3 regions of the Streptomyces sp. NPDC002776 genome follow, and region 1 is predicted to be linked to each of the others. Evidence: predicted binding sites of a transcription regulator. Region 1 holds the regulator's gene; each other region holds the start of a gene.
What was found. The regulator HrcA, encoded in region 1, represses chaperone genes, less so after heat shock. The targets are predictions, from matches to a motif close to TTNGCACTCNGNNNNNCNGAGTGCNAA.
Positions count from the first base shown of each region.

Region 2: groL (chaperonin GroEL) is a predicted target of HrcA. The motif match lies at 1,687-1,713, and genes of this name have one in related genera.
Region 3: groES (co-chaperone GroES) is a predicted target of HrcA. The motif match lies at 950-976, and genes of this name have one in related genera.

Region 1 is NZ_JBSFVG010000015.1:56,402-59,661, reverse strand. Features, by position in the region: gene dnaJ (molecular chaperone DnaJ) at 173-1,309, opposite strand; gene hrcA (heat-inducible transcriptional repressor HrcA) at 1,310-2,326, opposite strand; gene ACWD11_RS26960 (MBL fold metallo-hydrolase) at 2,489-3,214, shown strand; gene ACWD11_RS26955 (DUF3097 domain-containing protein) at 3,249-3,260, shown strand, end outside.
Region 2 is NZ_JBSFVG010000006.1:143,654-146,913, forward strand. Features, by position in the region: gene thrC (threonine synthase) at 1-627, shown strand, start outside; gene ACWD11_RS14845 (MoaD/ThiS family protein) at 624-899, shown strand; gene ACWD11_RS14850 (cold-shock protein) at 1,330-1,533, shown strand; gene groL (chaperonin GroEL) at 1,876-3,260, shown strand, end outside.
Region 3 is NZ_JBSFVG010000001.1:563,658-566,917, reverse strand. Features, by position in the region: gene ACWD11_RS02545 (polysaccharide deacetylase family protein) at 1-234, shown strand, start outside; gene ACWD11_RS02540 (polysaccharide deacetylase family protein) at 231-926, shown strand; gene groES (co-chaperone GroES) at 1,123-1,431, shown strand; gene groL (chaperonin GroEL) at 1,550-3,178, shown strand; gene ACWD11_RS02525 (ester cyclase) at 3,233-3,260, opposite strand, start outside.

The sequences.
Region 1 (3,260 bases):
CCTCCGAACAACTCCGAATCCACCCGTCCGGACGGCACGGACCGGAGGCGGCACCAGACGTCAGCGTCCGTTGAAGGCGTCCTTCAACCGCGAGAACAACCCCTGCTGCCCCGGCTGGCTGTGTCTCCCCGGGGGCCAACCCCCGGACCCCCGGCAGTCGGCCCAGCCCGCGTCAGCGGCCGTTGAACGCATCCTTCAACCGCGAGAACAGCCCTTGCTGCCCCGGCTGGAACTGGCCCTGGGGCCGTTCCTCGCCGCGCAGTTTGGCCAGTTCGCGGAGCAGGCGTTCCTGTTCCGGGTCGAGCTTGTTCGGGGTCTGGACCTCGACGTGGACGATCAGGTCGCCCCGGCCGCCGCCGCGCAGATGCGTGACGCCCCGGTCGTGCAGCGGGATCGACTGGCCGGACTGGGTGCCCGGGCGGATGTCGACCTCCTCCAGGCCGTCGAGGGTCTCCAGCGGCACCTTGGTGCCGAGGGACGCCGCCGTCATCGGGATCGTCACCGTGCAGTGCAGATCGTCGCCGCGGCGCTGGAACTGCGCATGCGGCAGCTCGTGGATCTCGACGTAGAGGTCACCGGCCGGTCCGCCGCCCGGGCCCACCTCGCCCTCACCGGCGAGCTGGATCCGCGTGCCGTTGTCGACACCGGCCGGGATCTTGACCGTGAGCGTACGGCGGGACCGCACCCGGCCGTCACCGGCGCACTCCGGGCACGGCGTCGGCACCACGGTGCCGAAGCCCTGGCACTGCGGACACGGCCGCGAGGTCATGACCTGGCCCAGGAAGGACCGCGTCACCTGCGACACCTCACCGCGCCCGCGGCACATGTCGCACGTCTGCGCGGAGGTCCCCGGCGCGGCGCCCTCGCCGCTACAGGTGTTGCAGACGACCGCCGTGTCGACCTGGATGTCCTTCGTCGTGCCGAAGGCGGCCTCGTCGAGCTCGATCTCCAGCCGGATCATGGCGTCCTGGCCCCGGCGGGTGCGCGAACGCGGCCCGCGCTGCGACGCCGTACCGAAGAACGCGTCCATGATGTCCGAGAAGTTCCCGAAGCCGCCCGCGCCGAAGCCGCCGGCGCCCGCGCCGCCCGCCTGGGACAGCGGGTCGCCGCCGAGGTCGTAGACCTGCTTCTTCTGCGGGTCCGAGAGCACCTCGTAGGCGGCGTTGATCTCCTTGAACCGCTCCTGGGTCTTCGGATCGGGGTTGACGTCCGGGTGCAGCTCGCGGGCGAGCCGCCGGAAGGCCTTCTTGATCTCTTCCTGCGACGCGTCGCGGCGCACGCCGAGAACGGCGTAGTAGTCCGTGGCCACTTACGACTCCGCCAGGATCTGTCCGACGTACCGTGCCACTGCGCGTACCGCTCCCATCGTTCCCGGGTAATCCATGCGGGTCGGTCCGACCACGCCGAGCTTGGCGACTGCCTCGCCGCCCGAACCGTAGCCGACCGAGACCACGGACGTGGAGTTGAGTCCCTCGTAGGCGTTCTCGTGACCGATGCGTACGGTCATGCCCGAATCCCCGGCCTCGCCAAGGAGCTTGAGGAGCACGACCTGCTCCTCCAGTGCCTCCAGGACGGGCCGGATGGTGAGGGGGAAGTCATGTCCGAAGCGGGTGAGATTGGCGGTGCCGCCGATCATCAGCCGCTCCTCGTTCTCCTCGACCAGCGTCTCCAGCAGCGCGGAGAGGACGGCCGAGACCGTGCCGCGGTCCTCCAGGTCGAAGCCCTCGGGGAGGTCCTCGACGAGGGTCGGCACATCGGTGAAGCGCCGGCCCGCGATCCGGCTGTTCAGCCGGGCCCGCAGATCGGCCAGGGACGCCTCGCCGAACGGCGCGGGGCAGTCGACCATCCGCTGCTCGACCCGCCCGGTGTCCGTGATCAGCACGAGCATCACGCGCGCGGGGGCGAGCGAGAGCAGCTCGACATGGCGCACGGTGGACCGGGTGAGCGACGGATACTGCACGACGGCGACCTGCCGGGTGAGCTGCGCGAGCAGCCGTACCGTCCTGGCCACCACGTCGTCGAGGTCGACGGCGCCCTCCAGGAAGTTCTGGATGGCCCGCCGCTCGGGCGCGGTCATCGGCTTGACGCCGGCCAGCTTGTCGACGAAGAGCCGGTAGCCCTTGTCGGTCGGGATGCGCCCGGCGCTGGTGTGCGGCTGGGCGATGTAGCCCTCGTCCTCCAGCGCCGCCATGTCATTGCGGACGGTCGCCGGGGAGACGCCGAGGTTGTGCCGCTCGGTCAGGGCCTTCGACCCCACCGGCTCCTCGGTGCCCACATAGTCCTGGACGATGGCGCGCAGCACCTGCAGCCTGCGTTCACTCAGCATCCGCGCACACCTCCAGAAGTCGCACCCCCCAGTCCCCCGGGGCCCCTCGCCTGGCACTCGGTCCGCCCGAGTGCCAGCGTTCCCGGCCCAGTGTACGGCGGTGGGGTACTCCCCGGGCAAGGTCGGTCCTGCTGTGACGGGTCGTACAGCTAGCGTCGCGGTATGACGGTGACTTGGGAAGAGCTGGGATGGGAGCGGGTCGCGGCCGGGGTGGGCCGGTGCCGGCTGCCCGGCTGGGACTGCACGGCGGGCCTGGTCGTCGGAGAGGGTAAGGCGCTGGTGGTCGACGCCGGGTCGAGCCTGGCCGAGGGGGCCCGGCTGCGGATGCGGGCGGAGGCGCTCGCCGGTCACCGTGTGACGCATCTCGCGCTGACGCATCCCCACTTCGACCACGTCCTCGGCGCCGCGGCCTTCGCGGGGGCGGAGGTCTACGGCGCGGTGGGCATCGACTCGGTGTACGGGCCGCACGGCCGGGCGGCGCTGCGCGCGGACGCGGTGCGCCACGGGCTGGACGCGCGCGCGGCCGACGAGGCGGTGGACGTCCTCACGCCGCCCCGGCATCACGTCTCCGGCGAGTGGACCCTCGACCTCGGCCCCGGCCGCCAGGTCCTGCTGGCGAACGTGGGCCCCGGCCACACGGCCCACGACCTGGTGGTCCTGGTCCCCGGCTCCCCGGAGGTCGTCTTCTGCGGCGACCTGGTGGAGGAGTCGGGCGACCCCCAGGCGGGCCCGGACGCCGTGCCGTCGCGGTGGCCGGCGGCGCTGGACCGGCTGCTGGCGCTGGGCGGCGAGGACGCGCTGTACGTGCCCGGTCACGGGGCGGTGGTGGAGGCGGCGTTCGTGCGGGCGCAGCGGGACGCGCTGGCGGCCCGTTTCGGCGTGTCGTAGGACCTGGTCCGGCGCTTCTCCTATCGTCATCCGAATGCGCCAGTAC
Region 2 (3,260 bases), on a different contig from region 1:
GTCAACGTCAACCTGCGGCCGTACTACGCGGAGGGTTCCAAGACCCTGGCGTACGAGATCTGCGAGCAGCTCGGCTGGCGGCTCCCGGACCAGATCGTCGTGCCGATCGCGTCCGGCTCGCAGCTGACGAAGATCGACAAGGGGCTGCAGGAGCTGATCAAGCTCGGGCTCGTCGAGGACAGGCCGTACAAGATCTTCGGCGCGCAGGCCGAGGGGTGCTCGCCGGTGTCGGTGGCCTACAAGGCGGGCCACGACGTGGTCCGGCCGCAGAAGCCGAACACCATCGCCAAGTCGCTGGCCATCGGCAACCCGGCCGACGGGCCCTACGTCCTGGACATCGCCCGGCGCACCGGCGGCGCGGTGGAGGACGTGACGGACGAGCAGGTGGTCGACGCGATCAAGCTGCTGGCCCGGACCGAGGGGATCTTCGCGGAGACGGCGGGCGGCGTGACGTTGGGCGTGACGCGCAAGCTGATCGAGAACGGCCTGCTCGACCCCGCCAAGACGACGGTCGTCCTCAACACCGGCGATGGCCTCAAGACCCTCGACGCGGTGGCCGGCACCGGCCTCACCGCGACGATCCGCCCGAACCTCGACTCCTTCCGAGAGGCTGGCCTCGACTCATGAGCGTCAAAGTCCGCATCCCCACCATCCTGCGCACCTACACCGGTGGTGCCGCCGAGGTGACGGCCGAGGGTGGCACCCTCGCCGAGGTCATCGCCGACCTGGAGAAGAACCACACCGGAATCGCCGCCCGGGTCCTGGACGACCAGGGCAAGCTGCGCCGGTTCGTGAATGTGTACGTCAATGACGACGACGTCCGCTTCGAGCAGGGCCTGCAGACGGCGATCCCCGACGGCGCCGGAGTTTCCATCATTCCGGCGGTGGCCGGCGGCTGATCGTTACCGTCGGTAAGGCGTATCACTCTGAGTTCATCGAATTGCCCTCTCCGTAAGACAAACGGAGGGGGCAATTCTGCTTGGTTGAGCGCGGTACAGTTGGGGAACCCGCCCCACTTCGCATGCCGGGCGCATATGAGTCCTGAAGCCCTATGCGACGAGAAGTAGCCAAAGTGTGCGCGCCTTTTGCGTCATCTGCTCCTTTTATGGGGCCCGACTTGCCCTGAGTTCGGGCGAATTCTCACTACATTCCGGACTGTGCGCGTCCAGAATTCTCGTCCGATTGACCTGTTGCAGACGGCAGTTGGACAGATACATTCAGCCGCGGTCGACGCGTTCCGGCGCACGCCCCCAAACCGTGGGGGGTGAGGTCTGACCCGGATCCGCGAAGTGCGGATCTGTGCAAGGGCCAGTAATAGGGGAGTTAGGCATGGCTCAGGGCACCGTCAAGTGGTTCAACGCGGAGAAGGGGTACGGCTTCATCGCGGTCGACGGTGGTGCGGATGTTTTCGTCCACTACAGCGCGATCCAGATGGACGGGTACCGCACCCTGGAAGAGGGCCAGCGGGTCGAGTTCGAGATCTCGCAGGGCCAGAAGGGCCCGCAGGCCGACATGGTTCGCGTATCTGCCTGAACGCGCGACCAACGAACCGCAAGCTACGTCTTCCGCTGAAGGGCTCGCACCAAGGGGACCCAACCCCCCGGGTGCGAGCCCTTCCGTGTGCCCGGCGGACCCGACGGCAACCGCATGAGAACCGCACACAGGGGGCCCGAAACCCGAGAGCCGCTTGCACTCGCCTACCCCGAGTGCTAATCATTGGCGTTAGCACTCTGAAGGTGAGAGTGACAACGAAGGACCGGGTCGGTGAGGCCCGCAGGCCAGGTGGGGCAAGGAACCACAGGCCGGCGAGCCGTCCGTCGCGGGCGCGGGCGCGGTCCGAAGGAATCACCCCCAGTCCTGGAGGGACCACTTCACATGGCCAAGATCATCGCGTTCGACGAGGAGGCGCGGCGCGGCCTCGAGCGCGGCATGAACCAGCTCGCGGACGCCGTGAAGGTGACGCTCGGCCCCAAGGGCCGCAACGTCGTCCTCGAGAAGAAGTGGGGCGCCCCCACGATCACCAACGACGGTGTCTCCATCGCCAAGGAGATCGAGCTCGAGGACCCGTACGAGAAGATCGGCGCCGAGCTGGTCAAGGAAGTCGCCAAGAAGACGGACGACGTCGCCGGTGACGGTACGACCACGGCGACCGTTCTCGCCCAGGCGCTGGTCCGCGAGGGCCTGCGCAACGTCGCCGCCGGTGCCAACCCGATGGCCCTGAAGCGCGGTATCGAGAAGGCCGTCGAGGCCGTCTCCGCCGCCCTGCTGGAGCAGGCGAAGGACGTCGAGACCAAGGAGCAGATCGCCTCCACGGCCTCCATCTCCGCCGCCGACACCCAGATCGGCGAGCTCATCGCCGAGGCCATGGACAAGGTCGGCAAGGAAGGCGTCATCACCGTCGAGGAGTCCCAGACCTTCGGTCTGGAGCTGGAGCTCACCGAGGGTATGCGCTTCGACAAGGGCTACATCTCGGCGTACTTCGCCACCGACATGGAGCGTATGGAGGCCGTCCTCGACGACCCGTACATCCTGATCGCCAACTCCAAGATCTCCTCGGTCAAGGACCTGCTCCCGCTGCTGGAGAAGGTCATGCAGTCGGGCAAGCCGCTGCTGATCATCGCCGAGGACGTCGAGGGCGAGGCCCTGTCGACCCTGGTCGTCAACAAGATCCGCGGCACCTTCAAGTCCGTCGCCGTCAAGGCCCCGGGCTTCGGCGACCGCCGCAAGGCGATGCTGAACGACATCGCCATCCTCACCGGCGGCGAGGTCATCTCCGAGGAGGTCGGTCTCAAGCTCGAGAACACCTCCCTGGACCTCCTGGGCAAGGCCCGCAAGGTCGTCATCACCAAGGACGAGACCACGATCGTCGACGGTTCCGGCTCCTCGGAGCAGGTCCAGGGCCGGGTCAACCAGATCCGCGCCGAGATCGAGAACAGCGACTCGGACTACGACCGCGAGAAGCTGCAGGAGCGTCTGGCGAAGCTGGCCGGCGGCGTGGCCGTCATCAAGGCCGGTGCCGCCACCGAGGTGGAGCTCAAGGAGCGCAAGCACCGCATCGAGGACGCCGTGCGCAACGCCAAGGCGGCCGTCGAGGAGGGCATCGTCGCCGGTGGTGGCGTGGCCCTGCTGCAGGCCTCCTCGGTCTTCGAGAAGCTCGACCTCTCGGGCGACGAGGCGACCGGCGCCAACGCCGTGAAGCTCGCGCTGGAGGCCCCGCTCAAGCAGATCGCCGTCAACGGCGGTCTCGAGGGCGGCGTCAT
Region 3 (3,260 bases), on a different contig from region 1:
CGCGCCGCCAAGGCGTGCGGCATCACGCACGTGCCCCTGTGGAACGAGGAGGTCTTCGTCGACCGCTGGGAGTACCGCGAGTGGGACCGGGACATCCACCCCGGCGACATCGTGCTCAGCCACTTCCGGGGCAAGGAGCACTGGAAGGGCACCATGCCCGACATGATCCGCCGGTTCCTCGACAGGATCACCGCCGAGGGGTACGCGGTGGCCCGTCTCGAGGACTACCTGTGAGGCCCCGGGGCCCGCTGGCCGGGGCGGTGGCGGCCGTCCTCCTGACGGGCTGCGCCCAGGCCGCGGGCCCCTCGGACCGGCCGCCCCCGGGGCCGCCCGGGGCCTTTCCGCCGCCGGTCGTGCGGCACGTCGCCACCGACGACCGGGTCGTCTTCCTCACCTACGACGACGGCGCCGAGCAGGACCCCCGCTTCGTCGACCTGGTCCGTGCGCGGCGGCTCCCGGTCGCCATGTTCCTCACGGACAGCGTGGTCGGCCCGGGCTACGGCCACTTCGCGCGGCTGCAGTCGGTGGGCGCGTCGATCCAGAACCACACCCTCGACCACCGGGCCCTGCGCGGCCTGCCGTACGCCGGACAGCGCGCCGAGATCTGCGGCCAGCAGGACAAGCTGCGCGCCCGCTTCGGCATCCGCCCCCGCCTCTTCCGCCCCCCGCACGGCACGTACGACACGACCACGCTCCGCGCGGCGGCCGGCTGCGGGATCTCGGCGGTGGTGCTGTGGCGGGCGGCGATGGGCGGCGACGGCCGGCTGACCTACACCGGGGGCCCCCACCGCCTGCGCCCCGGCGACATCGTCTCGCTGCCCTCGGACGACCCGACGGGGGTGCCGCTGGTGGAGCGGACACGGCGGCTGCTGGGGGAGATCCGGGAGCGGGGACTGAGGGTCGGCAGGCTCGAGAACTACCTGTGACGCGCCGCGCCGAGCCGTCGGCATTAGCAGTCCGCTTGACCGAGTGCTAATCACGGTCATAGTCTCAGGTCTGGCACTCCCCACTGGAGAGTGCCAACTACGCGACGGGCAGGTCCGGCACCCGCGACGACGGATCCACCTGGTCGCCACCTCAGACAGTTAACCCCGTGAGATCTCCGAAGGGGGAGGTCGGATCGTGACGACCACCAGCTCCAAGGTTGCCATCAAGCCGCTCGAGGACCGCATTGTGGTCCAGCCGCTCGACGCCGAGCAGACCACCGCCTCTGGCCTGGTCATCCCGGACACCGCCAAGGAGAAGCCCCAGGAGGGCGTCGTCCTTGCCGTGGGCCCGGGCCGCTTCGAGAACGGCGACCGTCTGCCGCTCGACGTCAAGACCGGCGACATCGTGCTGTACAGCAAGTACGGCGGCACCGAGGTGAAGTACAACGGCGAGGAGTACCTCGTCCTCTCGGCTCGCGACGTGCTCGCGATCATCGAGAAGTAACCACAACCTCAAAGTTTTTCGAGCTGCGCCCCTGGCCCCCGCGACCACATAAGAAGCCGGGCGCCCGGGGCGCAGTTTCTTTTTGAGAACCCACCGATCCGAGAGGGCTCCCGCTGTCATGGCGAAGATCCTGAAGTTCGACGAGGACGCCCGTCGCGCCCTCGAGCGCGGCGTCAACAAGCTGGCCGACACGGTCAAGGTGACGATCGGCCCCAAGGGCCGCAACGTCGTCATCGACAAGAAGTTCGGCGCCCCCACCATCACCAACGACGGCGTCACCATCGCCCGCGAGGTCGAGCTCGACGACCCGTACGAGAACCTCGGCGCCCAGCTGGTGAAGGAGGTGGCGACCAAGACCAACGACATCGCGGGTGACGGTACGACCACCGCCACCGTGCTGGCCCAGGCGCTCGTCCGCGAGGGCCTGAAGAACGTCGCCGCGGGTGCCTCCCCGGCGCTGCTGAAGAAGGGCATCGACGCGGCCGTCGCCGCCGTGTCCGAGGAGCTCCTCGCCACCGCGCGCCCGATCGACGAGAAGTCCGACATCGCCGCCGTCGCCGGTCTGTCCGCCCAGGACAGCCAGGTCGGCGAGCTCATCGCCGAGGCGATGGACAAGGTCGGCAAGGACGGTGTCATCACCGTCGAGGAGTCCAACACCTTCGGTCTGGAGCTGGACTTCACCGAGGGCATGGCCTTCGACAAGGGCTACCTGTCGCCGTACTTCGTGACGGACCAGGAGCGCATGGAGGCCGTCCTGGAGGACCCCTACATCCTCATCAACCAGGGCAAGATCTCCTCCATCCAGGACCTGCTGCCGCTGCTGGAGAAGGTCATCCAGTCGGGTGCCTCCAAGCCGCTGCTGATCATCGCCGAGGACGTCGAGGGCGAGGCCCTGTCGACCCTGGTCGTGAACAAGATCCGCGGCACCTTCAACGCGGTCGCGGTCAAGGCCCCCGGCTTCGGTGACCGCCGCAAGGCGATGCTGCAGGACCTCGCGGTCCTCACCGGCGCCACGGTCATCTCCGAGGAGGTCGGCCTCAAGCTCGACCAGGCCGACCTGGACGTGCTGGGCTCCGCCCGCCGTGTCACGGTCACCAAGGACGACACGACCGTCGTCGACGGCGCCGGCAACACCGAGGACGTCGCGGGCCGCGTCAACCAGATCAAGGCCGAGATCGAGAACACCGACTCCGACTGGGACCGCGAGAAGCTCCAGGAGCGCCTCGCGAAGCTGGCCGGCGGCGTGTGCGTGATCAAGGTCGGCGCCGCCACCGAGGTGGAGCTGAAGGAGAAGAAGCACCGTCTGGAGGACGCCATCTCCGCGACCCGCGCCGCGGTCGAGGAGGGCATCGTCTCCGGTGGTGGCTCCGCTCTGGTGCACGCCGCCAAGGTGCTCGAGGGCGGCCTCGGCAAGACCGGCGACGAGGCCACCGGTGTCGCCGTGGTCCGCCGCGCGGTCGTCGAGCCGCTGCGCTGGATCGCCGAGAACGCCGGCCTGGAGGGTTACGTCATCACCGCCAAGGTCGCCGAGCTCGACAAGGGCCAGGGCTTCAACGCCGCCACCGGCGAGTACGGCGACCTGGTCAAGGCCGGCGTCATCGACCCGGTGAAGGTCACCCGCTCCGCCCTGGAGAACGCCGCCTCCATCGCCTCCCTCCTCCTCACGACCGAGACCCTGGTCGTCGAGAAGAAGGAAGAGGAGGAGCCGGCCGCCGGTCACGGCCACAGCCACGGCCACTCCCACTGACGTACGTCAGCACTGAGGCCCGGCACCCCCAGGGGTGCCGGGCCTTCGCGTTGCCTACCGCTCCAGCCCCTCCAGCGCGCCC